4 regions of the Priestia sp. AB genome follow, and region 1 is predicted to be linked to each of the others. Evidence: predicted binding sites of a transcription regulator. Region 1 holds the regulator's gene; each other region holds the start of a gene.
The links. The regulator Rex, encoded in region 1, represses fermentation and respiration genes when NADH is low (regulators of the CRP and FNR family bind a similar motif). The targets are predictions, from matches to a motif close to TTGTGAAATATTTCACAA.
Positions count from the first base shown of each region.

Region 2: the regulator Rex is predicted to act here: its motif matches at 2,205-2,222, upstream of nirB (nitrite reductase large subunit NirB).
Region 3: the regulator Rex is predicted to act here: its motif matches at 2,034-2,051, upstream of POF52_RS18970 (AtpZ/AtpI family protein).
Region 4: the regulator Rex is predicted to act here: its motif matches at 4,185-4,202, upstream of POF52_RS18595 (cytochrome ubiquinol oxidase subunit I).

Region 1 is NZ_JAQMYN010000031.1:10,346-18,134, reverse strand. Features, by position in the region: gene tsaE (tRNA (adenosine(37)-N6)-threonylcarbamoyltransferase complex ATPase subunit type 1 TsaE) at 1-156, shown strand, start outside; gene tsaB (tRNA (adenosine(37)-N6)-threonylcarbamoyltransferase complex dimerization subunit type 1 TsaB) at 153-851, shown strand; gene rimI (ribosomal protein S18-alanine N-acetyltransferase) at 866-1,315, shown strand; gene tsaD (tRNA (adenosine(37)-N6)-threonylcarbamoyltransferase complex transferase subunit TsaD) at 1,312-2,328, shown strand; gene POF52_RS30175 (ABC-F family ATP-binding cassette domain-containing protein) at 2,583-4,517, opposite strand; gene POF52_RS30170 (redox-sensing transcriptional repressor Rex) at 4,976-5,614, shown strand; gene tatA (twin-arginine translocase TatA/TatE family subunit) at 5,668-5,853, shown strand; gene tatC (twin-arginine translocase subunit TatC) at 5,869-6,624, shown strand; gene POF52_RS30155 (YdiK family protein) at 6,650-6,877, opposite strand; gene POF52_RS30150 (CPBP family intramembrane glutamic endopeptidase) at 6,874-7,602, opposite strand.
Region 2 is NZ_JAQMYN010000002.1:593,568-601,356, forward strand. Features, by position in the region: gene nirB (nitrite reductase large subunit NirB) at 1-1,979, opposite strand, end outside; gene POF52_RS09250 (SGNH/GDSL hydrolase family protein) at 2,423-3,169, opposite strand; gene POF52_RS09255 (sigma-70 family RNA polymerase sigma factor) at 3,581-4,072, shown strand; gene POF52_RS09260 (competence protein ComK) at 4,174-4,653, opposite strand; gene POF52_RS09265 (GntT/GntP/DsdX family permease) at 4,793-6,151, opposite strand; gene POF52_RS09270 (four-carbon acid sugar kinase family protein) at 6,258-7,697, opposite strand; gene garR (2-hydroxy-3-oxopropionate reductase) at 7,694-7,789, opposite strand, start outside.
Region 3 is NZ_JAQMYN010000006.1:145,231-153,019, forward strand. Features, by position in the region: gene POF52_RS18965 (S8 family serine peptidase) at 1-1,967, shown strand, start outside; gene POF52_RS18970 (AtpZ/AtpI family protein) at 2,265-2,486, shown strand; gene POF52_RS18975 (ATP synthase subunit I) at 2,493-2,864, shown strand; gene atpB (F0F1 ATP synthase subunit A) at 2,883-3,593, shown strand; gene atpE (F0F1 ATP synthase subunit C) at 3,684-3,896, shown strand; gene POF52_RS18990 (F0F1 ATP synthase subunit B) at 3,999-4,517, shown strand; gene POF52_RS18995 (F0F1 ATP synthase subunit delta) at 4,514-5,059, shown strand; gene atpA (F0F1 ATP synthase subunit alpha) at 5,075-6,583, shown strand; gene POF52_RS19005 (F0F1 ATP synthase subunit gamma) at 6,689-7,546, shown strand; gene atpD (F0F1 ATP synthase subunit beta) at 7,583-7,789, shown strand, end outside.
Region 4 is NZ_JAQMYN010000006.1:61,759-69,547, reverse strand. Features, by position in the region: gene cydD (thiol reductant ABC exporter subunit CydD) at 1-1,696, opposite strand, end outside; gene cydB (cytochrome d ubiquinol oxidase subunit II) at 1,696-2,712, opposite strand; gene POF52_RS18595 (cytochrome ubiquinol oxidase subunit I) at 2,699-4,105, opposite strand; gene POF52_RS18590 (threonine/serine exporter family protein) at 4,407-4,862, opposite strand; gene POF52_RS18585 (threonine/serine exporter family protein) at 4,877-5,638, opposite strand; gene POF52_RS18580 (LacI family DNA-binding transcriptional regulator) at 5,782-6,792, opposite strand; partial or broken gene POF52_RS18575 (alpha/beta hydrolase) at 6,888-7,664, opposite strand.

The sequences.
Region 1 (7,789 bases):
ACGGTCGTGGAGTGGGCTCATCTGATTGAAGAGCAGCTTCCTAATGAATATATTCAAATCAATATTTACCATGAAAACGAAACGACTCGTAAAATCCTTGTAAAAGCTATAGGGAGTCGGTACGTTGAAATATGTAAGGAGCTTTTTAAAAGATGAAAATGTTAGCCATTGATACATCCAATTTTGTCATGGGTGTTGCTGTCGTTGAAGAAAACAAAGTAATTGGAGAAATTATTACGAATCTAAAAAAGAATCACTCCGTTCGTGTGATGAACGCTGTGGAATCTTTGTTAAAGGACTGTGATATTGCGCCAAGCGAGCTAGACCGCGTTGTAGTGGCGCACGGTCCTGGGTCTTATACAGGTGTACGCATTGGCGTTACCATTGCCAAGACACTTGCTTGGACTTTAAATATTCCTTTAATAGGTGTATCTAGCCTTGAGGCACTAGCAGCAAACGGTCGCTATTTTGATGGGTATATTGCTCCGTTATTTGATGCGCGCCGTCAACAGCTTTATACAGGACTATATGAATGGAATAACGAACCAAGTCTTCTAGAAGTTGAAAGTGATCGACTTGTTATTAATAAAGACTGGGCGGAACATTTAAAGTCATACAACAAACCTATTTTATTCATAGGCAATGATCTTCCTATGCATGAAGAGACGTTAAAAGAAGTGCTGGGTGAACAAGCTGTATTTGCCCATGTTCAGCAGTTTAATCCAAGACCAAGTGAATTGGCTTTCTTAGGAATAAAGAAAGAGCCGCAGTCTGTGCATACTTTTGTTCCGAACTACATTCGTTTAGCTGAAGCGGAAGCCAACTGGCTTGCTTCACAGCAAAAAGGATAAAAGAAGGTATAAACATGAAACTAACAATTAAGTTTCGTTTAATGGAAGTTAAAGATATTGATCAAGTAGTGAAAATCGAAGAGAAGTCTTTTACGACACCTTGGAGTTCAGAAGCGTTTCAAAATGAGTTAACCAATAATCAATTTTCAACTTACATTGTGATGGAAGAAGGAGAAAATATTATTGGGTATTGCGGAACGTGGATTGTTATTGACGAAGCACATGTAACCAACATTGCCCTATTGCCAGACTACCGGGGTAAGGGACTCGGTGAATTGCTGCTGAGCAACGTGATGGAAGTTCTTCGAAAACTAGGTGCTGCGTCAATGACATTAGAAGTTAGGGTATCTAATCATATTGCACAATCATTGTATCAAAAGCTAGGTTTTAAACCTGGAGGTATTCGTAAGAATTATTATTCTGATAACAATGAGGATGCATTAGTTATGTGGGTGAATTTATGAGTGAAAATCAATTAATTTTAGCATTAGAAACAAGCTGTGATGAGACAGCAGCGGCCGTGATTCGAAACGGTCATGAAATTGTAGCCAATGTGGTGGCATCACAAATAGAAAGCCATAAACGATTTGGCGGTGTCGTACCGGAGATTGCATCTCGTCATCATGTGGAACAAATTACGGTAGTAGTTGAAGAAACTTTAAATCAAGCGAACTTGACGTTTGCAGATATTGATGCAATAGCTGTAACGGAAGGACCTGGGCTTGTGGGAGCACTTCTTATTGGCGTAAATGCAGCCAAAGCGCTAGCATTTGCGCATCAAAAGCCATTAATTGGTGTTCATCATATTGCAGGACATATTTATGCAAATCAGTTAATCAAAAAATTAGAATTCCCGCTTTTATCGCTAGTTGTATCTGGAGGGCATACGGAGCTTGTATACATGGAAAGTCACGGTCAGTTTAAAGTGATTGGTGAAACGAGAGATGATGCAGCAGGAGAAGCCTACGATAAAGTAGCCCGCACGTTAAACCTTCCATATCCAGGCGGACCGCATATTGACCGCCTTGCACATGAAGGAGAGCCATTAATTGATTTGCCGCGTGCCTGGCTAGAAGAAGGATCCTATGATTTTAGTTTCAGTGGGTTAAAATCAGCAGTTATTAACACTGTCCACAACGCGAAGCAAAAAGGTGAAGAAATTCTTCCACAAACGCTTGCTGCTAGCTTTCAAGCGAGTGTTATTGATGTGTTAGTAACTAAAACGGTTAAAGCTGCAAAGGAATATAACGTTAAGCAAGTGTTAGTAGCAGGAGGAGTTGCTGCTAATAAAGGACTTAGAGCAGCGCTAGAAGAGGCATTTGCACCATTATCAAACATTGAGCTTATTATCCCGCCGCTGTCTCTATGCACGGATAATGCCGCAATGATTGGAGCAGCGGCAAGTGTACGATTTGCTCAAGGAAAACGCTCAGATATGTCATTAAACGCAAACCCCGGTTTAGACTTGGAAGAGTAGGAGACGAATGAGATTTATTTCTCATTCGTCTTTTTTGTGGGTAAAAATAATTTATCAACAATATTCAATAAATTTAGAATTTCCTGTGGATAATTATGTGGAAAAGTCCGTGCACTCAGTACACGGACATGTTATCAACAAGTTTTAATTATGAAAATCAGACAGATATCCACTATTTATTCACAGAGTGGATAAAGCTTGTCCTAAAGGGCACGAACAAGTAAATAGGGTGAATAAATACGAAAAAATACAGGCTATTCTTCTAGAAGCAGCTGTAATTCTTCCCACTCTTCCATTAATGTGGATAACTGTGAAGAAATTTTTTCATTTTCACCGTTTAATCTTGATACTTCTTCGTGGTTTTGATAAATTTCAGGATCACAAAGAAGTTCTTCATTCTCCGCTTGTGCGGCTTCTAATTTGTTTACTTCAGTTTCAATTTCTTCAATTCGGCGCGTTCGCTGCCTCATCAATTTCTTTTGTTCTTTATCTTGTTTATAGGACTGTTTATCTACTTTTACCGTACGTTCTTCGTTGGCTTTTATATTTTCTAATTCTTTGATTTCCTCTATTTCTGCTTTCTTTTCTACATAATAGTCATAATCTCCAAGAAATTCTTCTACCCCTTCAGGAGATAGCTCTGCTATTTTGTTTGCAATACGATTAATAAAATAACGGTCATGTGAAACAAATAATAGAGTCCCTGGGTAATCAATTAATGCATTCTCGAGTACTTGTTTGCTATCTAAATCAAGATGGTTAGTAGGTTCATCCAAAATTAAGAAATTAGCTTTTTGAAGCATAAGCTTCGCAAGAGCCAAACGTGCTTTTTCACCACCGCTAAGCGTCGAAACGATTTTCAGTACATCATCACCTGAAAACAGAAAATTTCCAAGCGCTGTACGAATTTCTTTTTCAGGTTTGGATGGGTAGTCATCCCAAAGCTCATTTAAAACGGTTTTATTAGACGTTAAATTAGCTTGCTCTTGGTCGTAATAACCAACCATTACGTTTGAGCCAAAAGAAATGGTTCCAGTCTTGAAGCTTAGTTTATCCACAATACCTTTTAATAACGTAGATTTCCCAACTCCATTAGGGCCAACCAATGCAAGGCTTTCACCTTTTTTAATCCGAAGGTTTGCCTCTTGGACGACATATTTGTTTTCATCATATCCGATAGACACGTTTTCGAGATTTAAGACTTCATTTCCGCTTTGACGCTCAATTTCAAACGAAAAACTAGCTGATTTTTCGCCTTCGTTAGGTCGATTTATTAACTCCATTCGATCGAGCTGCTTACGTCTGCTTTGCGCACGTTTTGTAGTCGATGCGCGGGCGATGTTTCGCTGAATAAAATCATTCAGTTTTGCGACTTCATCTTGCTGCTTTTCGTACTGACGCAACTCTTTTTCATATCGCTCTGCTTTTTGTACAAGGTATTTAGAGTAATTGCCCGTGTACTTGACCGTTGTTTTTTGTGTGACCTCATACACTTGATTTACGACTTTATCAAGGAAGTAACGATCGTGTGAAACAATTAAAATAGCTCCTTCATACCCTTGCAGAAACTGTTCCAGCCATGCTAAAGTTTCAATATCTAAGTGGTTGGTAGGCTCATCCAGAATAAGCAAGTCTGGCTTTGTTAAAAGCAGTTTTGCAAGAGCCAAGCGCGTTTTTTGTCCACCGCTCAAGGAGGAAATAGGGGTGCTATAGTCAAAGTTTGAAAAACGGAAACCGTGAAGAATAGATCGTGTATCCGCTTCATATTGATAGCCGCCTAAATCTTTGAACGTTACTTGAAGCTGATCGTACTCTTTGGTTAGTTTTTCGTATTGAACTGAATCATTAAAAATGTCTGGATCGCCCATCTTCGTTTCAAGCGTACGTAATTCTTTTTCCATCTTCTTTAATGGAGCAAAGACTGTCATCATTTCTTCCCATATGGAGAGTGTTGACTCAAGAACTGTATCTTGTCCCATATAATCAATGGAAACACCTTTAGGTTTAATAATTTCTCCGCTGTCATAAGAAAGCTGCTCAGCAATAATTTTTAATAAAGTTGATTTACCTGCACCGTTTCGTCCCACTAGGGCAATGCGGTCTTTTGATTGTACTTCTAACTTTATATTCGATAAAATGGGTTCTGCCCCATAGTATTTTGTAATACCGTTCAATTGTAGAATAATCATTTTTTCACCTCTAGTAGTATATCCATAGTGTATTTTAACATATTTTCAACTACAAGTTCTTCCTACAAGCGTTTGTAATTTGTAGAGGGACAAGAACAAATGATGAAGCGAATGTTTTGATTCATGAAATAAAATGATTTTACCTGCACATTTTATACAGGATACTATGTTAAAATAAGAGATAAGTGCATCTCTGAACTTATATATGATGGATGTAGAAAATCCGTCATGACTAACAAACGGATCCTTTGAAGGGCTAATTGCTTCGTTCTAGCTACCGACTTTAAGTATTCCTGGATAGACAAAAGGCGTCGGGGTGTGAAGCGGAGTATATATAAAACAAGAGAAAAGAGAGAGAATTGGAAGCGCTACCTCAAGGCGGTTGAGGCTTTGTGAAAGGTAATGCAATATGACTTGAAAATGTTAGTAATGACATACATGAACTGAGGGGGTACAACGTGAACACTGAACAATTAAAAATACCACAAGCAACGGCTAAACGATTGCCGCTTTATTATCGTTTTTTAAAAAACTTGCATGCTTCTGGTAAACAGCGTGTTTCGTCAGCGGAGTTAAGTGAGGCAGTGAAAGTTGATTCTGCTACTATTCGCCGGGATTTTTCTTACTTTGGAGCATTAGGGAAAAAGGGATACGGCTACAATGTGAATTATTTACTTACATTTTTCCGTAAAACGTTAGACCAAGATGAAGTAACGAAAGTAGCACTGATTGGCGTAGGGAATCTGGGAACGGCCTTTTTAAATTATAATTTTATTAAAAATAATAACACCAAAATTGAGTGCGCTTTTGATGTGATAGAAGATAAAGTCGGTACAAAAGTAGGCGACGTGCCGGTTTATCACCTTGACCAATTGGAAGATTATATGAGTGATGATATCTCAGTGGCGATTTTAACCGTTCCTGCCACTGTGGCTCAGCAAATTACCGATCGTTTAGTGAGTTGCGGAATTAAAGGGATTCTAAACTTCACTCCTGCACGCTTAAACGTACCGGATGAGATTCGACTGCATCATATTGATCTGGCTGTAGAATTACAGTCGCTTGTCTACTTTTTGAAAAATTATCCTGTTGAATAAGATGGACTGTGTTACGATTTCCTTAAGTCTAAATTAATAAGGAGAGTGGGAATATGGGGATTGGAGCAGGCAGTTGGATTATTATTGCGATTGTAGCACTGCTTATTTTTGGACCGAAACGGTTACCGGAGCTAGGAAGATCAGTCGGGCAAACGCTTAGAGAGTTTAAGCATGCCGCTAGCGGTGCCTCAGAAGATCGTGAAAAAGATAAACAGCGTCAAGTAGATGACAAAGAGTAAAAGGGTGATCATAGTATGACCGAACAAGAAATGTCAATATATGATCATATAGGAGAGCTGCGAAAGCGCATTTTAATTGTTTTATTTTTCTTTGTCATTGCCACAATTGGCGGCTTTTTTATAGCGGATAAGGTTATTGTCTATTTACAGCATGCTGATGAGGCAAAAAATTTAACGATGAATGCATTTAGGCTAACAGATCCAGTTAAGATTTATATGCAGTTTGCTGTTATTATCGGCTGTGTACTTGCAGCTCCTGTTGCACTGTATCAACTTTGGGCATTTATTAGTCCTGGTTTATATGAAAAAGAGCGTAAGGTAACGCTTGGATATATTCCTGTTTCCATTTTTCTCTTTATCGGCGGTGTCTCTTTTTCTTATTTTGTGTTGTTTCCATTTGTCGTCGATTTTATGACGCGCGTTTCTGATGAGCTGAATGTAAACCAAGTGATTGGCATTAATGAATACTTTTCTTTTTTAATGCAGCTCACACTGCCTTTTGGCCTGTTGTTTCAGCTTCCTGTTGTCGTCATGTTTTTGACGCGATTAGGAATTATCACGCCTATGTTTTTATCTCAAATTCGAAAGTATGCCTATTTCGTACTGCTAGTTATTGCCGCACTTATTACACCACCGGAATTGCTCTCGCACATGATGGTGACAGTGCCGCTCTTAATTTTGTATGAAATCAGCATCATTATTTCCCGCATTTCGTATCGCAAAGTGTTAAAGGCAAGGGCAGAGCAAGAAAGAGAAGATGTTAGTATGTAAAAAAACCACTGAAACAGTGGTTTTTTTATTTAGATGAATCATCTTGATTTTTATATTGCTGCTGCAACTTTTTAATTTTATAGTGCAAGATAAAAATGCGCACCGCAAATCTGAAATCGAACGCGGCTACGAGTGCAAATAAGATCGTGGGGAAATTCCACACGGTTTCCTGAGCATTTTGAATAGCCAGGTAGGTGAATAAAATCCCCATAATAATATAAATAAACCCTCGTGTTAAAGGGATATTCTTCATAAAAACATGCCTCCAAAAATAAACTGCATTTGTTCTGCTTGCTTTTGCATTTCTATAATTTTATCTGCAAAAATAGTTTGAGATAAAATAACGATTGTATTCATCAACACGTGAGCAATAATGGGTACAATAATTAGTTTTGTTCTTGCATAAAGGAATGCAAATACAAATCCCATGGCTGTATACACGAGCAAATGTTTAAAATCCCAGTGTACGGCAGCGAAAATAAGGGAACTAATAAATGCAGAGACAAAGAAATTATATCGTTTGTGAAGAGAGCCGAAAATAATCTTTCGAAAAATAATCTCTTCTAGAATTGGTCCAATAACAGACGTAACGACAATGAGGAACGGCGTTGCTTTAACAAGATTAACAATATTTTGTGTGTTTTCAGATACTTGGGTAATGCCAAGAGCGTGCTCAATCATACCTGCTACAGCTTGACCAGCCATAGCCAGGAACACCCCAAGGACTGACCAGACCACAGTTACCGTTGTTCCCGCATGTTCTATACGCATGGACATGTCACGGCGCAGCAGCAGTAAGACAATAAGTAAACCAAGGATAAAGCTAATGATGGTCCAATAAGTCAAAAGCATGACATTCGCTGTTCGAACTGGATATTGATCAAACATTCCTGTTAATTTTAACAGCGGTATACCAACAACTCCTGAAAACTGCATAAGGATGTAGGTGAGGATAACATACCAATAACGTTTTTCCAATCTTCTATACTCCTTTAAAAGGTTTTTATGTATATATGTCGAAGAAGTACTGTAAAGTTAGTAATTTCTTCTTGCTCGTATTGTAACATACATATTATTGAACAGAGAAAAGAATGCTTTATTTCTCAAAATCGTCGAAATCTAAAACTATTATATGTAGTTTTCGTAAATTTTAAATTTTTTTTGT
Region 2 (7,789 bases), on a different contig from region 1:
TCAAATTTTTTCTCAAGCGCAATTCCAACGCCCATTGAATCCTGCGTGCCAAAGCGGCAAAACTGTTCGCCGACGCATGTTTTCACCGTTCGCAGCGACTTGCCGTACGCGTAGCCAGAAGGCATATCTAACTCTTCCCATACGCTAGGCAAATCTTCTTTTTTAACACCAAACAAGTCAAGACGCTGACCACCCGTCACTTTTACGAGCGGAATTTCATATTTATCAACAACATCTGCAATTTTTCGTAAATCTTCTGCATTTGTGACGCCTCCGTACATGCGAGGAACAACAGAATACGTGCCGTCTTTTTGAATATTTGCGTGCATGCGTTCATTCACAAATCGTGATTCGCGTTCATCAACGTATCCGGTTGGATTCACCATACCTAAATAATAATTCAGCGCCGGACGGCATTTCGAACAGCCTTCTTCATTGTTCCAGCCAAGTACATTCATAACTTCACGCGTATGCGAAAGACCTTTTGCTTTGATTTCTTCGACAACTTCATCTCGTGACAGAGTCGTACAGCCGCAAATCGCTTCTTTTTGAGCCGCTGCGTCAAAGTCAGCGCCAAGAGTATGCTGAAGCACTTCCGCTACAAGCGGTTTACATCCTCCGCAAGAGCGAGAGGCACTTGTACAAGCTTTGATTTCATCAACCGATGAGCATCCTTGTTTTTGGATAGCTTCCACAATCGTACCTTTTGTTACGCCGTTACAGCCGCAAATAATATCATCGGCGCTCATGCTTGCTACTAAGCTTTCACCCGCGTTACCGCCAGATGGCTGTAAAATTGACACTTTTGCGACATCGGATACATCTTCTTGCTTTTGAATCATTGAAAACAGTCGATTTCCGTCGCTGCTGTCTCCAAAAAGAACGGCTCCTACGATTTGATTCCCTCGCAAAACAAGCTTTTTATAAATGCCGTCTTGTTCGTCGAACACTTTGATCGCTTTTTTCTCTTCATCTTCTGTAAAGTCTCCTGCTGAGAACACTTCAACACCTGATACTTTTAGCTGCGTGGATAAAACCGATCCTTCATAAGGCACTTTTTCTGCCCCGCAAATCGCTTTTGCTAATGCTTTTCCTTGTTCATACAGAGGTGCTACCAGTCCATATACCATTCCTCTATGCTCTGCACATTCTCCAACCGCGTAGATGTTTGAAATATCCGTTTGCATATAGTCATTTACAACAATTCCTCGATTTACGTTAAGTCCCGCTTCTTTTGCAAGCTGAACATTTGGCTTAATTCCCACGGCCATCACGACTAAATCAGCTTCTAAAAACGTACCGTCTTTAAAAGATAATCCTTCAACTCGCTCATCGCCGACGATTTCCGCCGTTTGTTTTTCAAGCAAAAACTTCATGCCTTGTTTTTCTAATTCGTTTTGAAGCAATTTGCCCGCTGTTGGATCAAGCTGACGTTCCATTAAATACGGAGCTAAATGAATGACAGATACGTCCATTCCTAGATTTAACAGTCCGCGCGCCGCTTCTAATCCAAGCAGTCCGCCTCCAATAACCGCTGCTTTTTTATACTGCTGAGATGCCTGCAGCATTTCATCCGTGTCTTTTATATCTCGAAAAGCCGTAACTCCTTTTTTATCAGAGCCTGGAATTGGAAGAATAAAAGGAAGAGACCCCGTTGCTAAAATCAACTCATCATACGATTCTACTCTGCCGCTGTTTGTCGCTACTTCTTTTTTTATCGAATCGATACTAGTAACCGTTTCGCCCGTATATAATGTAATATTGTTTTCTTGATACCAGTTCCAATCGTTTAGCGTAATGTCTTCAACATTCGTATCTCCTTGCAGCACTTTTGATAGTAAAATACGATTATAGTTCGGATGCGGCTCGCTTCCGAAAATCGTAATTTCAAACGCTTCGCTTGAAACCTTCAGTACTTCTTCAATCGCTCGAACTCCAGCCATTCCATTTCCAATCAATACGAGTTTCTTTTTTTGCATCTTCCATTCCTCCCCTGGCGTCTATACCTGCTTGTTTCAAAGATATATTTTCTATGCATCTTTAAAGATATATTTAAGATATATGAATTTTCTGAATCGTTCAACTTATGTGTTAGATTATCTAACACAGTTATGGTATGTATGCGATTCCATTGCGTTAACAGCAAGTAAAAAAAATAAGTAGTCTCACTACGTCTTAATTGAGATCATCCTTTGCATTTTATTTTGTGATATTTTTCACAACATTAATTTAGCAAGAATAAATAACCTGAGCTATGATAAAAATCACTCCTATTAAAAATGAGCAATAGCTTCATAGTCTTTTTCTAAAGACTTGGGTTAGTATCCTGGCATCTATCCTTTTATCAGAACAAGGAAAAGTCATAATCTTATAAAACTATAAAAAGACAAGCCCTCCTTCTTTTGAAAGAGGGCTTGTCTTTTTATTCTCCTGTAAACCAATTCACAACATATTCTCCCCACACCTCATTTCCTTTTTTCGTTAAATTACCGCTGTCTTTATTTATATATTCTCCTAAATGAAAGGGCCAAATGAGCGAGTGATTCATATAATATACCCAGTTTGCTTCAGATACTCCCCTGATCGCTTCTACCCCTTCTTCATAGGACTCCGTTTGTGAAATGTAAGGCTGTGAAGGCTGAATCATAAGGGTTTTTTTCAAGTCTTTAAGCTGATGAATCAGCTTGTCTGTATTTTCAAGCGTCTCATCTAGCGTAAGATGCTGATAATCATTTTTAAGAGGTGCTTCAAACAGAATAATGTTTGGCTGAAGTTGATCAATTTGATCGGCAATATGTGAGGATAAAAGCTCATCAGTTGTCCCGTTACCATATGAAAGTGTTTTAACCGTAAATACATCACTTCCATATGTAGCTGCTAGCTCTTTTTTTAACTGCTGTGGCCACCCTGCTTCCTTCGCGGATGTGGCAAGCACAAGAGTCAGAGGCTTTTTATTTGCGATAGATGACTCTATTTGCTTTGTAATAAAGTCCGGAAGATTTTTTGTATAAGCAGATACATCGGAAAACTGTTTTTCTTTATGTACAACAGCAGTTTTTACTTCACTTGCCTGCGCTTCCGTTTGCTCCTGCCAGTGCTGCGTCCCTGCATACATCACCGCCCCGCACAAAACAGCCGCCGCCACATTTACCCCAACCATCGCCTTCATTCAATCTCCCCTTTACAAGTTCTTCTTACAATCTCAGCAAATTGCTTTCATAAAGAAGAACTCAAAATTAGTAGCTCCTGCGAATATACCCTCAAAGGCTCATCCGGATAGGTCTAGCAACTCTACCATCACTGCTCTTCCGTGATGGTAGAGTTGCTACATCGATAATAGATATATAAATAGTATAGATTAGTAGAATTTGGAATGGGGGACCTTTCGTACGTAAAATCTCTACAAATACGTATATACTTCGCATATTTCCTAGCGAAACGTGAAGTTTCCGGGGAAATTACGTCACGTTTCTTAAAAAGAAACATAATATACGTTCATTCGCACAGGTGATCTTCCCCTTGTACAGTAGAGATACCGGCGGAATACAGCAAAAACGCGTTTTTGAAAAAGGAAGGCTGCATGCAAAAAAGCTCATTTGATCAAATTGCTTCATCTTTTCATCCATTAATTGTGTCGATGATTAAAAAATTTCATATTTACAAAGACTACGACGAATATTATCAAATTGCGTTGATTGGTTTATGGAGAGCGTATCAAAAATTTGACGAAAGCAAAGGCTCTTTTTCCGCTTATGCCTACACAACCGTGCGCGGTACGATCCTATCTCATTTAAAAGGCACCATTTTATACGAAGAACGTGAAACACCTGCTGAGCAGAATCTGCTTTCACTGAACGAAGATCTCGCTCTCCCCGTTCCGTTAGAAAGTGAAATCATCAAGCAGCATATCGAACACTTAACAGGGAGAGAAAAAATCTATGTACTCGAACATCTGCTAGAAGGCTACTCATATAAAGATATTGCCTACAAATACGGAGTCTCCACGGGAGCCGTTAAAAACTGGGGAAAAGCAGCTCGCAAAAAGCTAAAAGCCTCGCTTCTTCAAGAGTAAGAAAAGGAGGAAGCTTATGATAAGCTTCCTCCTTTCGTTCATATGTGTAGTCCAAACGATTGTTCATATGTAGGACAAGTTTATTCGATAAATCGAACGCATCATGCCAAGACAACCGGACTTTCTAAACAGTAATTGCGAATAACAGCCGCTCTGGCCAGCTTTTTTTCTAAACTGTAATAAGAAAGCTTAACTGGAATGAACGTTCCATCTTTGAAGTGAATTAGCATGGAGGTTGGATCAACTGTAGCAAGCGTGTGTGAAGTATGAACATGAGAGGCAAAAATCCAGGCACAACTATAGTCATTTGGCGAAGATGTCGGAAACGCAATGGTGGCTTGTGAACGATTAATAACAAGCGGCGTAAGCTGTTTGTACGGAAACATTTTTCGAACGGCGGCAATCGATCCCTTAAACGTACTTAATTCTCGAATGCACGCTTCTTCTAATAATTGCTTACACGTCTTGCTTAGCATATATTCTCCTGCTTCATCCAGCACCTTTGTGCGGTGAATAGGATCATTCACTGGAATCAATGCTTTTGTCGTCAAACCAATTTGATACTTTTCATCATTTGTCATACATCTACCCCCTTTGCTACTTTATAACTATTCTATACTATCGAAACGGGAAAAATCTAGTCTTTTTTTCTCATTATTTGAAATATTTTGAATATATTTTATATCAAAGAAAAAAGCGCTGAAACCAGCGCTTTTTCTCTTAGATGAAAATGTCTAAAATAAGAACCATTGCAAACGCCGCAAACGATAGAATCGTTTCCATCACTGTCCACGTTTTTAACGTTTGAGCCACTGACATATTGAAGAATTCTTTGATTAACCAGAAGCCAGAATCATTTACGTGCGATAACATTACAGAACCTGCGCCTGTTGCTAGCACCAATAGCTCCGGGCTTACGTTTGGCATGGTTGCTGCAATTGGGGCTACAATACCTGCTGCTGTTGTCATTGCCACTGTTGCTGAACCAACTGCTGCACGAATTAACCCGGCAATCACAAACGCTAGTACGATAGGAGAAAGATGTGCATCTTGAGCAAATCCTGCAATCGCGTCACCCACACCGCTTGCTGTTAAAATTTTATTAAAACCGCCGCCTGCACCGATGATTAAAATGATCGAAGCAACGGGTCCAAGACATTCGTTTGTGAATTTTAATAGATCGTCTTTGTTGTATCCTCTTGCAAAACCGAACGAATAAAAAGCAAACACTAACGAAATCAACAGCGCTACGATTGGACTTCCAATAAAGTTTGTTACGTAGCGAATCGTACTTGTTTCTGGATAAACGAACCCAGTGATCGTTGCTAAAAGCATTAATAGTACCGGAAGTAGGATCGTGAATAACGTAATCCCGAAGCCAGGAAGATCTTTATGCTTCGACTCTGTGAACTGCTCCATAATTTCACCAGTTGGCTCTACGTGAACACGGCGTGAAATGAACGATCCGTAAATCGGGCCCGCCACGGCTGCAGCTGGAAATGCCACAACTAATGAATACAAAATCGTTTTACCTAAATCTGCTTTAAAGATATCCACCGCTAGCATCGCTGCTGGATGCGGAGGTACTAAACTGTGAACAACGGCTAAGCCGGCAATTAATGATAAACCAATTTTAATAAGTGATGTACCCGTATGCTTGGCAATTACAAACACAAGTGGAATTAATAGTACAACACCAACTTGGAAAAAGACCGGGATACCGCAAATAACGGCTACAACCATCATTGCCCAGTGTACGTTCTTTTCACCGAATACGTTAATTAACGTGCGGGCAATACGCTCGGCTCCGCCTGACTCTGCCATCATTTTACCTAACATCGTTCCAAGACCAAGAACAATCGCGATAAATCCTAAGACGCTCGCTACTCCTTCTTGGAACGCCGTTACGATATCAGGCAGCTTCATACCTGAAATAAGACCCATAAACAAAGCCGCGACAATCAGTGCTACGAACGGATTTGTTTTAAATTTAGCAATTAAAAAGATAAGTCCGACAATCGATACAATCGCATACAGCAAAAGACTTGCTTCATGACTTAATCCGAATACTGAATTCATATGTTCATCCCCTTAGTGTGACCATTTTTCATGTACGTACATCCAAATAATGTATACGCTTTCAAATATTTTCTAAAGTGAACGCACATCGTACGTTCACTTCTTTCTATTTACTTAGTAATTCAACCGTTTCTCGAAGCGTTGTTTTTGCTCCAACATTCCCAGGGAAAATGATGTACGCAATGCCTGGAAACTTGCTTTCCTCTCCCGTTACCCATACCGGAATGCCCGGCTTGATTTGTCCGGCAACCGTCGCACGCTTTACTGATAAGCCGTTTACGCCAATGTCACTTGACGTAATGCCGCCTTTTGCAACGATAAAGTTTGGACGAACGTTCAAGCGGCGAACAATGCTTGTAACCGCATCTGAAATTTTCACCGATAATTTAAGCTCTTCTTCTTTTTTGCCTTCGCCAAGATCTAAGCGCTCGCGTCTTGTATACACAGCTACCGTTTGACCTTTAGAAATAAGCTTCTCTGCTCCATTGATAATACGGTTCACTTCTGCTTCAAACTTTTCAGGTTCTAAGACAAGATGACAATCAAATTCAATAAATTCAATGAAGCTGCATTTCTTCAATTCTTCTAACTGCTCTGTTGTTTTTTTAACATGCGAACCAACCATAATTAATCCGCCGTTTGACGACTTTTCTTTAATGAGCTCTTCTTTTGTTAACAAATCTTTATCGCTCACGCCGCCCATTACTTTTGTTAAAGCCGCAGCGCTGCGATACATAAAATGCTTTCCAAGCTTCATCGCGCGAAGAAGCGCAATCGTCACAACTTTTACATCTACATAATCCACTGCGTTCACGATCACTTTGTTAAAGTCTTTCACTTCTATTAACTGATTTGTGATCGTCACTAAATCAAGTGCACGAATACTTCCGAGCGAAATATATGTTGTATGACTTGCTTTGAATTTCCCTTCTGACTTTTCTTCTACCCACTGGCCTAAATGAGATTTACTGTAGCCAAACGTACGGTCTTTTGCAAACTCGGTTTCTCCTGCCGGCACCAAGTAGTCTTCATCTTGCACGTAGTGAATGTTATCAATGGTGAATCGTCCGCCTTCTTTAAAGAAAGGAAAGATCACTTCGCCGTCAAGCACTTGATTGGAGTGCTGTTCAACCGTTTTCTTTAACACTTCTGTTTCTAACGGATAGTGACCGCGAAGAGTCGAATCACCTCTGCTGATAATTAAAAACTCTTTATCTACTTCAGCCGCTACCTCTGTAATAACAGCGGCAATGTCCGCGTGGGCTTTTTCCGTTTCAGAAGCGGTAAATCCGCGTGAATTTGTTAGGATAAAAAACATGGAGTTTTCTTCTAAAAATCCTTGCTTGATGCTGTCTTTGGTCCAGTCTGTGTACACGGAAATACCGTTAACCGTTTGAACACCCGTTGGATCATCATCTAGCACGATGATTTTTTGATTAAACGTCAGCAGCTCTTCATCAAGCATTTTTTGTACAAGTGCCTCATCGACCGCTGGAATGTTTTTAAACACATCGCTTACAAGACGTTTTTCATCTTGTTTAATCATGCTTCCACCTTCTTTTTCACTTCAACGTTTGCTAATTTTTCATAGTACTGCACAATTCCGCCGTGATCATCGCTTGCTTTTCCGTCTACTTT
Region 3 (7,789 bases), on a different contig from region 1:
CATTAAATGGCTCCATCTCGGATTTGGAAAAACTATCTCATAATCCTTCTATTATTGGTTCACATTCTATTAAAAACTACCAGGTTGCAGAAGAAAATAGCGTAACCTTCATTGGCTCAGAACAGGTAAGAGGCTTATTTGATACTTATAATCAGCGCTTAACAGGAAAAGGGATCAAAGTAGGCGTCATCGATACGGGTGTTGATTATTCTCATCCCGATTTAAAACAAACCTACAGGGGAGGGTATGATGTAATAGATAAAGATTATGAGCCGATGGAAACCACTCGGGAGCAAGGAGAGCCTACTCTGCATGGCACTCATGTAGCTGGTATTATTGCAGCAAATGGAAATATTAAAGGTGTAGCACCTCAAGCGGAGATCTACGCATACCGAGCTCTTGGACCTGGTGGAGCTGGAACGTCTGAAAGTGTTATTCTAGCTATCGAAAAAGCAATTCAAGATGATGTAGATATTATTAATTTATCATTAGGAAATGATGTGAATGGCCCTGATTTACCAACAAGCTTAGCATTAGATCGAGCTGTTGAAAAAGGAATTGTAACGGTTACATCCAGCGGCAATTCAGGTCCAGGTTTATGGACCGTGGGCTCTCCAGGTACAGCGGGAAAAGCTATTTCGGTTGGCGCTTCTGTTTCCCCGACAACAGTTCAATTTCTAACAATTGGATTTAACAAAGAAAAAATTATGATGGCTCCAGTAGAAGGGTCTCGTCCATGGACGTTTAATCAAACGCTGCGTGTAATAAATGAAGAATACTTCAAAGAGCAAAAGCATGCGTTGGGTAACGTCATTTTGCTAAAAGCAGAAGGAAATACCGTTGAAAAAAAGATTAAACAAGCTGAACAGGCAGGAGCAAAAGCCGTTATTTTATATAGCCCGACTGAAAAAAGCATAATCGGTAAACTACAAGAGTCAGTAAATATTCCAGTGATATGGATAAGTAAAAAAAACGGTGATACCATTAATCAATACATTCAGTCTCAACAGCCATACTTACGCACTGGCAAGCAAGTGGTGCAAGACTTGCTCACATCTTTCAGTTCAAGAGGACCTGTAACGACTACTTGGGGAATCAAGCCGGACGTCGTCGCACCTGGTTATTTCATTAATAGTACAGTTCCCGGCGGATATGAACGCATGCATGGAACAAGTATGGCTGCGCCCCATGTAGCTGGAGCGTGCGCTCTTATTTTACAAGCTCACCCGAACTGGTCTCCTGAACAAGTCAAAGCTTCATTGATGAACACAAGTAAAGTAATGCAGCAGCTAAATGGTCAAACGTATCGCGTATATGAACAAGGAGCTGGGAGAATTCAAATAGCAAAAGCTGTCACAGCAGACTCTTTATTTTATCCATCTTCTTTATCTTTCGGTATTTTTACGCGCCCATCAAAGAAAGTCTTATCATTTAAAATTGATAACCAGTCTGATAAAGCAAAAACGTATCGCTTAAACGTTCCGAGAAGGGATGAAGGAGTGAACTGGGATGTTCCATTACCCGTCACGGTGCAGCCCCATCAGACAAAAGAAATAGCTGTCACTTTATCGGTGCAGCCCCGTTTTAAAAATAAAGGTATATATGACGGATATTTGGAAATAAATGATTCACGTGAAACATTTTCGCTTCCTTATATGTACATGGTTAGCATTCCAGATTATCCCCGTGTCATGGGATTGCAAGTAGCAGCGGAAAAAGAGAAAAATACGTATAGCTATGAACTGTTTTTGCCCGAAGGAGCAGATGAGTTAGGCGTTGCTCTTTTTGATAAGCAGTCCTTACAGTTTATATCGTATTTAGATGTTGACGTTGATGTAGAAAGAGGCATGAGAAAACGGAAAATAACGATCGATGAATCGCTTGTACCGGGGGCATACCAAATATTTGCATTTGTGAAAAAGCATAGACAAGAGCAGGTTGTACACAGTACAATAACGATTGAATGAACCTCTTTAAATGTTTTCATTTGAAGAGGTTTTATGTGTGGCAGAAATGTGAACAATAAGAAGAGATTGTGAAGTTTTTAGCTTAAACACATTGACATTAAATATACGCTATTGTATGCTTACAGGGAATATAAATGATAAGGTTTTCAACCTGTGAAAACCGTTGATATTTCTGCGTATTTTATTAGCTGTTTTTACCTTTTTTAGCAATTTTTTTTGCCTTTCTATCATATATTGAGCTATAAAAACGATAGAGAATTCGGAAAAAAGAAAATTTTGCAAAAGGGGTATGAGCTTATGAAAGATCGCAACCGTCATCCTTTGCAAGCGATGGCATTAGTGTCAATCATTCTATCACAGTTAGCAGGTTCAGTCTTAATTGGCTTATTCTCTGGAAGATGGGCTGATCAATGGCTTGACACCGAACCACTATTTTTGATTTTAGGCCTTCTTTCAGGGCTAGCAGCAGGTGTTTTTATGATGCTGCGGACAGTCCACCATTTTTTTTCAGGAGATTAATAATTCATGCAGGATTTGCAGCACGTTTTTCCAAGACTTCGTTCATACATATTGTATTTGTTAGCATTATACGTTCTCGGCTGGGGATTTACAAGTTATAAGGCTGTTTTTGCAGGTTTAATTTTAGGAACCGCCCTGAGTTTGTATAATTTGTGGAACTTAGTAAGAAAGTTTGAGCAGTTTGGACAGGCGTTGGATGAGGGGAAAAAGCCCCGTTCAATTGGGACTGTTGTAAGATTTGCAACAGCTGCTCTCGCAGTTGTGATTACCATCTCTTATCCAAAAACCTTTCATATTATTAGTGTAGTTGTGGGATTAATGACGTATTATGTTGTCATTATCATAGATTTAGTTGTTCAAAATATGCGTAGAAGATAGAAAGAGAGGTGAACACAGTTGGGTCATGAATCACCAACTATAGAGTTTCTAGGCCTTACTTTTAGTCAAAGTAACTTGCTTATGGTTACCGTAGCTTCTGTTATTGTATTCTTAATTGCAGTTTTATGTACTCGTACTCTTGCTATGAAGCCAAGCGGTGCACAAAACTTTATTGAATGGGTCTTAGATTTTGTTAAAGGACTCGTTAATAGCAATATGGATTGGAAAACAGGTGGCCGCTTTTTGACGCTAGGTGTAACTTTACTTATGTACATTTTTGTGTCAAATATGTTGGGTCTTCCATTTGCCATCGTGATTGACCATAACTTATGGTGGAAATCGCCAACCGCTGATCCAGCAATTACGCTGACGTTAGCCGTTATGGTAGTTGTACTATCACATTATTATGGTATTAAAATGCGAGGTTTCTCTGCATACACGAAAGATTACTTCAAGCCAATGGCATTTTTATTCCCGCTTAAGATTATCGAGGAGTTTGCCAATACGTTAACGCTTGGCCTTCGTCTTTACGGTAATATTTATGCTGGGGAAATTTTGTTAAGCTTGCTAGCTGGTTTAGCAACAACAGGCTTCCTAGGTACAATTGGAGCTGCTATTCCAATGCTTTTATGGCAAGGATTCAGTATTTTTGTAGGCGCAATTCAGGCCTTCATTTTCACAATGTTAACGATGGTTTATTTATCTCACAAAGTGAGTAGCGACCATTAATTTATAAAGCTTTGTTCAAGTAATACCCAATTTGGACAAAACAAAACTTAGTTAAACAAAATCATATATATTAAGGGAGGACTTTATAAAATGGGTTTAATAGCATCTGCAATTGCGATTGGTTTAGCGGCACTAGGTGCTGGTATTGGTAACGGTCTTATCGTTTCTAAGACGATTGAAGGCACAGCTCGCCAACCAGAAGCACGTGGTACATTAACTTCAATGATGTTCGTTGGGGTTGCCTTAGTTGAGGCGCTTCCAATTATCGCCGTAGTTATTGCATTCATGGTACAAGGTAAATAATAATGTGTTACATGTGGCGAAGATCATTCAAAAGAACCTTCGCCATTACTTTATGTCTTTAATAAGTAAATTATATATGTGGAGTCTCTGAAGGGAGTGAACATGGCCGTGTCGAACATGTTTGTGTTAGGAGCAGCAGGCATTAATGGTGGAGATATTCTTTTCCAATTAGTGATGTTCCTTATCCTACTTGCGTTACTTCAAAAATTCGCGTTTGGTCCTGTAATGGGAATCATGAAAAAACGTGAAGAGCATATTGCCGGTGAGATTGATGAAGCAGAAAAGCAAAATGAGGAAGCGAAGAAGCTTGTTGAAGAGCAACGTGAAATCTTAAAGCAATCTCGTCAAGAAGTGCAAGTAATGATGGAAAACGCTAGAAAGTCTGCAGAAGATAAAAAAGAAGAAATCATTGCGGCAGCACGCGAAGAGTCTGAGCGTCTAAAAGCTGCAGCAAAACAAGAAATCGAACAGCAAAAAGATCAAGCAGTTGCTGCGTTACGTGAGCAAGTTGCTTCATTATCTGTTTTAATTGCGTCGAAAGTTATTGAAAAAGAACTTTCTGAACAAGATCAAGAGAAGTTAATTCATGAATATATCCAAGAAGTAGGGGATGTACGATGAGTCAACCAGCTGTAGCCAAACGCTATGCACTAGCTCTTTTTCAATTAGCAACAGAAAAACAGATGATCGATGAAATGCAAGACCAGCTACAAATCGTTGAAGAGGTGTTTGCTAAAACACCTGAATTAATGGATGTATTAACTCATCCAAAAATTACAATTGAGCGAAAAAAACAGTTTGTAAGTGAGGCATTTGCTGAACTTTCACCAACTGTTCAACATACGGTTCTTCTATTATTAGAGCGTCACCGCATTCAAATTGTTAGCGAAATGGTAAAAGAGTATCGTTTCCTAGCGAACGAAGTACGTGGCGTGGCAGATGCAACTGTTTATTCTGTCAAACCTTTAAGTGCAGATGAGAAAAGAGCAATCTCACAATCATTTGCTTCTAAAGTTGGAAAACATACGTTAAATATTTCAAATATAGTAGATAAAAGCCTAATCGGCGGCGTGAAGCTTCGCATTGGTAATCGTATCTATGATGGCAGCATTAGCAGCAAATTAGAAACGATCCACCGAGGACTTCTTGCACACAGATCGTAGATAGGGGTGAAATTCATGAGCATCAAAGCTGAAGAAATTAGTGCGCTGATCAAGCAGCAAATTGAAAACTATCAGTCTGAGATTAAAGTGAGTGATGTAGGTACTGTTATCCAAGTTGGGGACGGTATCGCACGTGCTCATGGCCTCGACAATGTCATGGCTGGAGAACTGGTTGAATTTTCAAATGGTGTCATGGGAATGGCACAAAACTTAGAAGAAAACAATGTAGGTATCATTATTTTAGGACCATATACGGAAATTCGTGAAGGTGACGAAGTTCGCCGTACAGGACGTATCATGGAAGTTCCAGTAGGGGAGCAGTTAATCGGTCGTGTTGTTAACTCATTAGGTCAGCCAGTAGACGGCTTAGGCCCTGTAGAAACAACAAAAACACGTCCAATTGAAGGTGCTGCACCTGGCGTTATGGATCGTAAATCAGTACATGAGCCGCTTCAAACAGGTATCAAGGCGATTGACGCACTTGTGCCGATCGGTCGTGGACAGCGTGAGTTAATTATCGGTGACCGTCAAACGGGTAAAACATCGGTAGCAATCGATACAATCTTAAACCAAAAAGATCAAGATATGGTATGTATCTATGTAGCGATTGGCCAAAAAGAATCAACAGTCCGTAACGTAGTAGAGACATTACGTAAACACGGTGCTCTAGATTACACAATCGTTGTAACAGCATCAGCTTCACAACCAGCTCCACTATTATTCTTAGCGCCATATGCTGGGGTAACAATGGGTGAAGAGTTTATGTATAACGGTAAGCACGTACTTGTTATTTACGATGACTTAACAAAACAAGCATCAGCTTATCGTGAACTTTCATTACTATTACGCCGTCCTCCAGGTCGTGAAGCGTATCCAGGGGATGTATTCTACCTGCACTCTCGTTTATTAGAGCGTGCGGCAAAGTTATCGGACGCAAAAGGTGGAGGTTCATTAACAGCTCTTCCATTTATTGAAACGCAAGCAGGAGACGTATCTGCTTATATCCCAACGAACGTAATTTCGATTACAGACGGACAAATTTTCTTACAGTCAGATCTATTCTTCTCAGGCGTGCGTCCTGCGATTAATGCTGGTCTTTCTGTATCACGTGTAGGGGGATCTGCACAAATTAAAGCGATGAAAAAGGTAGCAGGTACACTGCGTCTAGACCTTGCATCTTATCGTGAGCTTGAATCGTTTGCTCAGTTCGGTTCTGATCTTGACCAAGCAACTCAAGCAAAATTAAATCGAGGAGCGCGTACAGTTGAAATCTTAAAACAAGGTTTACACAAACCGCTTCGCGTAGAAAAACAAGTAGCTGTGCTTTACGCATTAACAAAAGGCTTCTTAGATGATGTTCCGGTATCAGATATTACGCGCTTTGAAGACGAGTACTTAACATGGTTAGAGTCAAACCGTAAAGAAGTACTTGAATCAATCCGTACAACTGGTGGACTTCCTGAAGCTGGCGTATTCGAATCAGCACTTGAAGAATTCAAGAAAACATTTATTGCATCTGAATAATATATTGTCAGCATGGTATGTTAAGACAATCTTTCAATAAGGTGAAGGTGAACATTTGTTCACCTTTCATACCACGTGATCTTCTAAAACAAGGTGGTGAAACCTTTGGCATCATTACGTGATATACAAACTCGAATCACATCGACGAAAAAAACGAGCCAGATTACGAAAGCAATGGAAATGGTTTCAGCTGCAAAGCTGAATAGAGCGGAACAAAATGCAAAATCGTTTGTTCCATACATGGAAAAAATTCAAGAAGTAGTCTCAAGCGTAGCCCTAGGCAGCAGAGGCGCTTCACATCCAATGCTAACTGCGCGCAATGTGAAGAAGACTGGTTACATCGTAATCACTTCAGATCGCGGTCTAGCAGGAGCATATAACAGTAATATTTTGCGAAAAGTATCTCAAGCTATTGAAGAACGCCATCAATCACCTGATGAATACGGTGTGATTGCAATTGGACGAGTAGGGAGAGATTTCTTCGTGAAACGCGGCATTCCGGTTTTGCTTGAAATCACAGGCTTAGCAGATCAGCCAGCTTTTGCTGACATTCAAGGAATCGCTTCACAAACAGTTCAAATGTTTGCAGACGGTACGTTTGATGAACTTTACTTATACTACAATCACTTTATCAATACGATTTCACAAGAAGTGACGGAGAAGAAGCTATTGCCTCTAACAGATCTTCAACCTTCTGGTAAACTTGTTGGTTATGAATTTGAACCATCACAAGAAGAGATTTTAGAAGTATTACTTCCTCAGTATGCAGAGAGTTTAATTTACGGCGGCCTACTTGATGGAAAAGCAAGTGAGCATGCTGCTCGTATGACAGCGATGAAAAGTGCAACAGACAACGCAAAAGATCTTATCAATAATCTTACATTGTCATATAACCGTGCACGTCAAGCGGCAATTACCCAGGAAATTACGGAAATTGTTGGCGGAGCGGCAGCGTTAGAATAGAAAGTTTAATGGAAAAGCAAGTTAGGAGGGAACACGATGACAAAAGGACGCGTTACTCAAATCATGGGTCCAGTTGTAGACGTAAAGTTTGACAACGGACACCTTCCGGCAATTTATAACGCCCTTAAAATTTCACATAAACCGAGCAGTGCAAGTGAAGTTGCAATCGAATTAACATTAGAAGTTGCGATTCACTTAGGTGATAACACAGTTCGTACAGTAGCAATGTCATCCACTGACGGC
Region 4 (7,789 bases), on a different contig from region 1:
TATGTAAAAATTGATAGTAAGCTCCTTTTTTTTGAATCAGTTCTTGATGATTACCGATTTCTGCAACCTTTCCGTCCTCTATTACAACAATGAGATCCATGTCTTTCATCCAATGCAGACGGTGCGTAGCTAAAATAAATAACTTCTCTTGGAACATCGTTAAAATATCTTGTTTTAATTCATATTCCGTTTCAATATCGACTTGTGCCGTTGGTTCATCAAGCATAATAATAGGACGGTCGCTTAGAAATGCCCTTGCTAGAGCAATTCTTTGAGCTTGGCCGCCGCTAAGCTGTCGTCCCCCATCCCCTATCATTTCATTTTCCTTCTTAGGCATCTGTTGAACCGTTGATAAAAGTCTTGCTTTCGTTAAAGCATCTTCATAATCATATGAACCGCCTCTGTCTTGATAAAATTCAATATTTTCTTTTACTGTTCCATTAAAAATAAATGGGTGCTGAGGGATATACGTAATCTGCTTTTGCCAAGCATCTGAGCGTAAATCAATTGGCACGCCGTTTACTTCAGCAGAGCCTTCTGTAGATTGTACAAAGCCACTTAGTATATCAATAAGCGTCGATTTTCCAGCTCCGCTTTTTCCGATGATTCCAATTTTCTTCATTCCTTTAACATGCAGTGACACATCTTCAAGAGAAGCTGGATGCTCTTCGTCATATTTTACAGTGATATGCCTTAATTGAAGTTCACTGTTTTCAGTCCAACTAGGAACATCTTCTTTTTTAGCCGGCGATTTTTCAGCCTGCTTCACAATCTTAAGTAATGCATCTCCGGATTCTTTTCCGTCTAATGTTGCATGGTAATCATTTCCGACTTCTCGTATCGGCAGGAAATATTCAGGCGCCAGCAATAAAATCATAAGTGCAGGCTCTAATGTCATAGACCCGTTTACGAGCCGCAAACCAAGCATAACAGCCACGATGGCTACAGATAACATCGTAAAGAAATCTAAAGCAAACGTAGATAAAAAAGCAATTCGGAGCGTTCCCATTGTCGCTTTTCGATAACGGTCACTGACTCTTTCAATCGTTTCAGCATGCTCCTTACTTTTCCCGAGAAATGTTAAAGTTTCTAACCCTCGAAGCGAATCTACAAAGTGGTTGGACAACACGTGATATGTCTCCCATTGGCTATCTATTTTTTTTTGTGCAGCCAATCCAAGCAAAATCATAAATAAAATTAAAATTGGCATGGTCACAAGTAAAATAATGCCTGAAAGCCGATCATGGTACCAAACGAAAGCAAGAACCAGCCAAGGTGTAACGCTAATGGCGGCCAGTTTAGGCAAAAACAGCTCGAGATAAGCGCGAAGCTTCTGTAGGCCTGTGGTGATGAGCGTCACCAAGTTTCCTGTTCCTTCATCTTTGGTAAAACGCGGTCCTAATGCAAAAATGCTTTGCATGACTATCAAACGAAGTTCCTGAGTCGTTTTGACTCCAAATTGATATGCTGTTTTTTTTACTATAAAACCTACGATCTGACGAATCATAAAGGCAGACAAAAACAATCCGATTGCTTTTGTCTGCGAAGTTAAACTTTCACCATGAAAAAGAGCGGTAATTACTTCGGCGAGCCACTTAGCTTGAAAAATAATGGCTACACTTTGAATAGTAATAAGCCCTATTAACATGGCAAGAACCACTTTTATTCCGTTGTAAACCATTAAATTTCTACCCATTAATACTCCATATGCTCCTTATGATCTACACGTTTTCTGAAAACGTAGTAGCTCCAAATTTGATAACCTAACACAAAAGGCAGTAATGCAATAGCAGCGTAAGACATAATTTTTAAGGAATAATTCCCTGATGCTGCATTATGAATCGTTAAACTATAGCTTTCATTGATTGAACTAACCAAAACGGTTGGAAACAATCCTGCAAATATAGAGGAAATTGATAAAATTAAAATTAAGCCAGACATAGCAAATGCCCATCCGTCTTTTTTACGTGTAAGGAAAAATCCTGCTAGTAAATACACGAAAATACCGATGGAAAATGTATATAGCATCAAGCGGCTATGATTACTGAATAAATCTGTTTCAAAAAACGTCATGCCTGAAAAGATAAGAAGTAATAAAGCATTTATAGGCAAAAGCTTCATAGCGACCTTCCGTGAACGATCTCTAATATCGTCCATCGTCCGGATCGTGGCAAAAATAAGTCCGTGCCATAAGCAAAGCATTGTTAACGTAACGCCGCCTGTGATGGTATATAGATTAACAATATCCGAAAAGCCGGCATTCATTTGCATGTTGCGCTCCACAGGCAGTCCTTTCATTAGCGCTGAAAATAAGATACCAAAAATGAGCGGTGGAAAAAGACTTCCAAAGAAGATAACCCAATCCCATGCATTTTTCCACGCTTGTTTTTCAACTTTCCCTCGAAATTCAAATGCTACACCGCGGCCAATAAGCGAAAGCAAAAGAAGAACAAAAAGAACATATGACCCGCTTAATAGCGTTGCATACCAGTTTGGAAAAGCGGCAAACATAGCACCGATTGCTGAAATTAGCCAAACTTCATTTGCATCCCAAAAAGGACCGATTGTATTAATAAAAGCTCGTCGCTCTAAGTCGTTTCTTCCTAAAAAACGAGACACCATTCCAATCCCAAAATCAAAGCCTTCTAAAAAGATAAAACCAACAAACAGAATGGATACTAGTAAATACCAGAATTCATTAAGAGAAAACATTGTATCCCTCCTTTGTAAACGGATCAGTTGATACTACTTTTGTATGTGCTTCGTGATCATGATCTGGACCTTTTTTAATTTCTTTAACGAACAAGAACACCATAATCACAGCTAAAATTAAATAAAAGAACGAAAACGAGATAATAGAAAACAGCAATTCACCTGCTGTTACACCAGGAGACACGGCATCTTCCGTTTTCATATAGCCAAATACAACCCAAGGCTGACGGCCAATCTCTGTCATAATCCAACCTGCTGAGCTTCCAAGGAACGGAAAGGCAATGGCAATCGTCATAATACGTAAAAATAGTTTGCTTTCTTGAAGTTTTTTACGAGAAAGCAAGTACGTGCCCCAAATGCCTAATGCACATAATACGCCACCTAGACCAGCCATAATGCGGAAACTCCAAAATGTTGTCCGAACGGGTGGAATATAATTTCCTGCTCCATATTTCGCCGTATACTGCTCCTGCAGCTCGTTCATCCCAGGAACGGAACCTGAAAATTTCCCGTATGATAAGAAGCTTAATAAATAAGGTATTTTGATTTCCCCCGTATTTTTCTTTTCATCGGGGTGAATATTTGCTGTCACCGTCCAAGCGCCTGGACTTCCGCTGTTTTCCCATAATCCTTCACTTGCGGCCATTTTCATCGGCTGTGTTTTAACTAAGTATCCAGCCTGTTCATGACCAGATAACGCAATTCCTACACCTGAAACTAACCCTACAATAATGGCAACTTGAAATGATTTTTTGGCAAAAGCCAAATGTTTTTTCTTCAAGAGCATAATGGCACTGACACCCGTGATAAAAAAGGCGCCTGTTGCAAACGAACCTAAAATGGTATGAGGGAATTCAACCCACAGCTGACCGTTTGTTAACAATTTAAAGAAGTCATTCATTTCTAAACGGCCATTATTCAGCTCCATTCCAACCGGATGCTGCATAAAAGAATTAGCCGTTAAAATAAAGAACGCCGAAAAAATAGTACCTAGACTAACAAGCCAAATACATAGACAGTGCAGCCATTTAGGCAAACGATCCCACCCGAAAATCCACAGTCCAAGGAAAGTGGACTCCATAAAAAACGCGAGCAGTGCTTCAATAGCAAGCGGCGCACCGAATACGTCTCCTACAAACCTTGAGTACTCTGACCAGTTCATGCCAAACTGAAATTCTTGTAAAATACCTGTTACGACTCCCACAGCAAAGTTAATCAGGAATAAGTGCCCCCAAAACTTTGCCATCTTTTTATACTGTTCATCTTTTTTTACTACGTACATCGTTTCCATGATCGCTACTAAAAAGACAAGACCGATAGATAGCGGTACAAAGATAAAATGAAACAGCGTCGTTGATGCAAATTGAATACGTGATAGTATAACTGTATCCATCTTCTTTCTCCTTTCATATATAAGAACATTCATCATTTCCATAGATACTTTGCTCATTTCTGAGCATCTTTTACTTACATTGTGAAACATTGAGCATAATAATTCGATAGATATGCTCAATGTTTCACATACATATGTAATATCTCTCTTTCTATTTACATAGTATAGTCTATTTTTTTAGCTGTGCACGTACATTTTTTGAACGTTTTTAGACTAAAACGTGACTTTCTTGTGACAAAAAAGTGAAGGATCTCTTTATTTTTCTCATAAAAAAAGCACGCTCTGATTTGAGCTTGCTTCTCTATGGTCGATATTTTGCTTTGGCATTTAATTTAGACTGACGAATGATTTGGTTGATGACTTCAGAAAACACAATACCAATGGCAATTGAACCTGAAATCATAAAGGCTTTTGCTGCAAGACTAATCGCTTCATTATAGTTATTTTCTACAAAGTTACGCATGGCATCGTATGCTGTTCCTCCCGGAACTAGCGGAATAATACCTGCTACGGTGAAAATAATGATCGGCGTTCGATAAATTTTTGCGTAAATTTGACTAATAATAGCAATAAAGAAGGCCGATGCAACTGTGCTTGGAATTTCATCTACGCCATAGAACGTTAGCAAATAGTAAATGAGCCAGCCAATCATTCCGACAAAGCCACTTTTTAATAATGATTCACGTGGAACATTAAAGATGATCCCAAATGCTGCTGAAGCAATAAAACTTGTAATTATCTGCTCTACGATATGCATATGATGCCTCCCCTCTATAGAAGTGTAAATACAATGGCAATACCTGCACCGATAGCGAATGCCGTCAGAAACGCTTCTGCTCCTTTTGATAATCCAGACAGTAAATGTCCCGCCATTAAATCTCGCACTGCATTGGTAATGGATAAGCCAGGAACGAGTGGCATAACGGATCCAATAATAATTTTATCAATTTGCGTGCCTAGTCCTGAAGCGACTAAAAGAGCTGATAAAAGTCCAATAACTAACGAAGCGGTAAACTCAGCAAAAAAGCGAATCGGAATAAGACGGTGGAAATACACCACGGTTAAAAATCCGAGACCTCCTGAAAACATAGCTGGAATAAAGTCCGTCCATAAACCTTGAAACATGATTAAAAAGCATCCGCTAGAAATGGATGCAGCTGCAAGTTGAACCCATAGTGGAAAAGCTACGTTTGTTGCTTCAATTTCTTGTAGCATTTCATACGCTTCCTCCAAGGAGATGTTTCCTTGACTGATTGTTCTTGAGACGCTATTTACCATGGTTACTTTTTTTAAATCTGTCGTTCGTTCGGAAATACGAATTAACTTCGTTTTCGTCGGTTCTTTCGTTTCAAGTGAAAACATAATCCCTGTTGGCGTCACATAGCTGTGGGATTTTTTTATACCGTAAGACGCTGCAATCCGCATCATTGTGTCTTCTACTCGATACGTTTCTGCCCCGCTTTCTAACATAATTTTACCTGCTAGTAAGCTAACGTCCATAATTTCATATTTATCTAATTTTTGTTGTGTCATCAAATCGCTCCAAACATATTAAAGCTTGGTTTTTCCCCTACAGCATACAGTGTATAAGAAAGAGGGAAGTGGACGCAATGGTTAATGTAAAAAAGTGTGGACTTTTTGTCTCACACTTTCAGGAATAGTATATACATTCCTTATCAATTCATACGTTTTGTGGTCTCACGCTCTACTAATATAGGTGCCATTTTATACTGTATCTGATCTATTTCTTGCTGATCCTGAATTTGCTGAAGTAAGAGGTTTACTGCTTTTTCAGCCATTTTTTCCATCGGTTGACGGATAGTTGTTAGTGGAGGATGCGCTTCACTAGTTTCAGTAATATCATCAAACCCTATAACAGACAAATCCGATGGAACGTGAAGCCCATTTTGCCACGCACAGTGTATCACTTTCAGAGCGATGCAATCCGTAGCACAAATAAGCGCAGTTGGAGGCTCTGGATGATGAGCTAGCTCATTTATAAACTCATATAGTTCATCTGAGTTATTCATATCTTCTTTCACAAACTTTGCGTTTGCTGACGGTACATACTGATAAAAAAGAGACAGACGGTGCTCGACTCCGCTTACAGCTTTTCCAACGAACCCTATATTCTTATGACCAAGGTCCGTTAAGTGAGCAACAGCTAATTGCATTCCCACCGCATCATCTACATGTACAATCGGCCAAAGTGCAGAAGAGGCGTCTCCTGTAAGAGAAACGTAAGGCGTTTGATATTGTTTTAATACATCTACAAACGGATGCTGAGCAGCTACATAGTCTAATAAAATGACCCCATCAAACCAATGGTTCATCATAACATTTAATTGACGCTCAGCCGTTGTTTCTTCGTAATCCGTGTGTCCAATAAGAACGTCCATCCCTCGACTTTGGACTTGTTGCTGTACCTTTTTTAATAGTTCAATTAGAAACGGATCTTTTAAATCTCTAATTAATATCCCGATAATCCCTGTTTTTTGGGCCCGAAGAGCTGCCGCAAATGGATTCGTCTGATACCCCAAATGAGCTGCTGCTTTTAGCACTTTTTGTTTAGTTGTTTCACTAATTTTAATTTTACCTTCTTTATTATTGAAGATTCTTGATACCGTAGCTAATGAAACACCCGCTTCTTTTGCTACTTCTGTAATCGTGATTTTTTTTCTCCCCATTCGTACCGACTCCCATTTCCTTTTAGTCTATCGACCAAGTAAACATTTTTCTTTATTATACTACTAGAAGCCGGCACCACTGAAAACTACCTTCCCTACTTTTCACTAAACAGCCACTTTAACACATCTTGAATTTTTTGATCCCAATATGCCCAGTCGTGACTTCCTTTTTCTTCTTCATATGTAAAACAAATAGGCTCTTGCTTACAACGCTCGGAAAAACGTTTATTTTCCTGATATAAAAAATCTTCCGTTCCACAGCATTGATAAATACGCGGAGTCACTTCTCCATAGCGCCGGCGATTTTCAAGCAGCCACAAAAGATCATCCTCAGGTCTAATAATAGGGGGCATGCCAAAAATCAAAGGATAATCTAAGAACTGAACTTCTCCTCGCCCTCCAAGCCCTTCAACGTCCATCACTCCTGATAAACTGGCAGCTGCAGAAAATTGATGTGGTTTGCGAAACGCCCATTTTAACGCGCCGTACCCTCCCATAGAAAGGCCAGCTACAAAATTATCTTCTCTTTTTTCCGATAACGGAAAGAATGATCTAGCCAAGTGAGGAAGTTCTTCTGTTACAAACGTCCAATACTTCTTTCCATAAGCCATATCTCTATAAAAGCTGCGATCTACATTTGGCATTACAACTGCAAGTCCTAATTCTGATGCGTAGCGTTCAATCGATGTTCTTCTCATCCATATCGTATGATCATCAGAAAGACCGTGTAATAAATAGAGCGTAGGGTGTTTCTCACTTCTTGTATTGGTTTGTAAACCAATTTGAAATTTTGTTTACTGCGGTATCAAAACGTTCATTGAAGTACTTATTTGCAATACTTCTGAAAAAAAATCACATTGCATAAACGCCATATTTCTCTTCCCCCTATTTTTTCTTCCCTATTGGTTGATAACAAAACGTACATAATTCATATAAAAGTTGAAAAATAGTTTTATTATTCACAATTTTTAGTTTAACATAAAAACATCTTTTATGA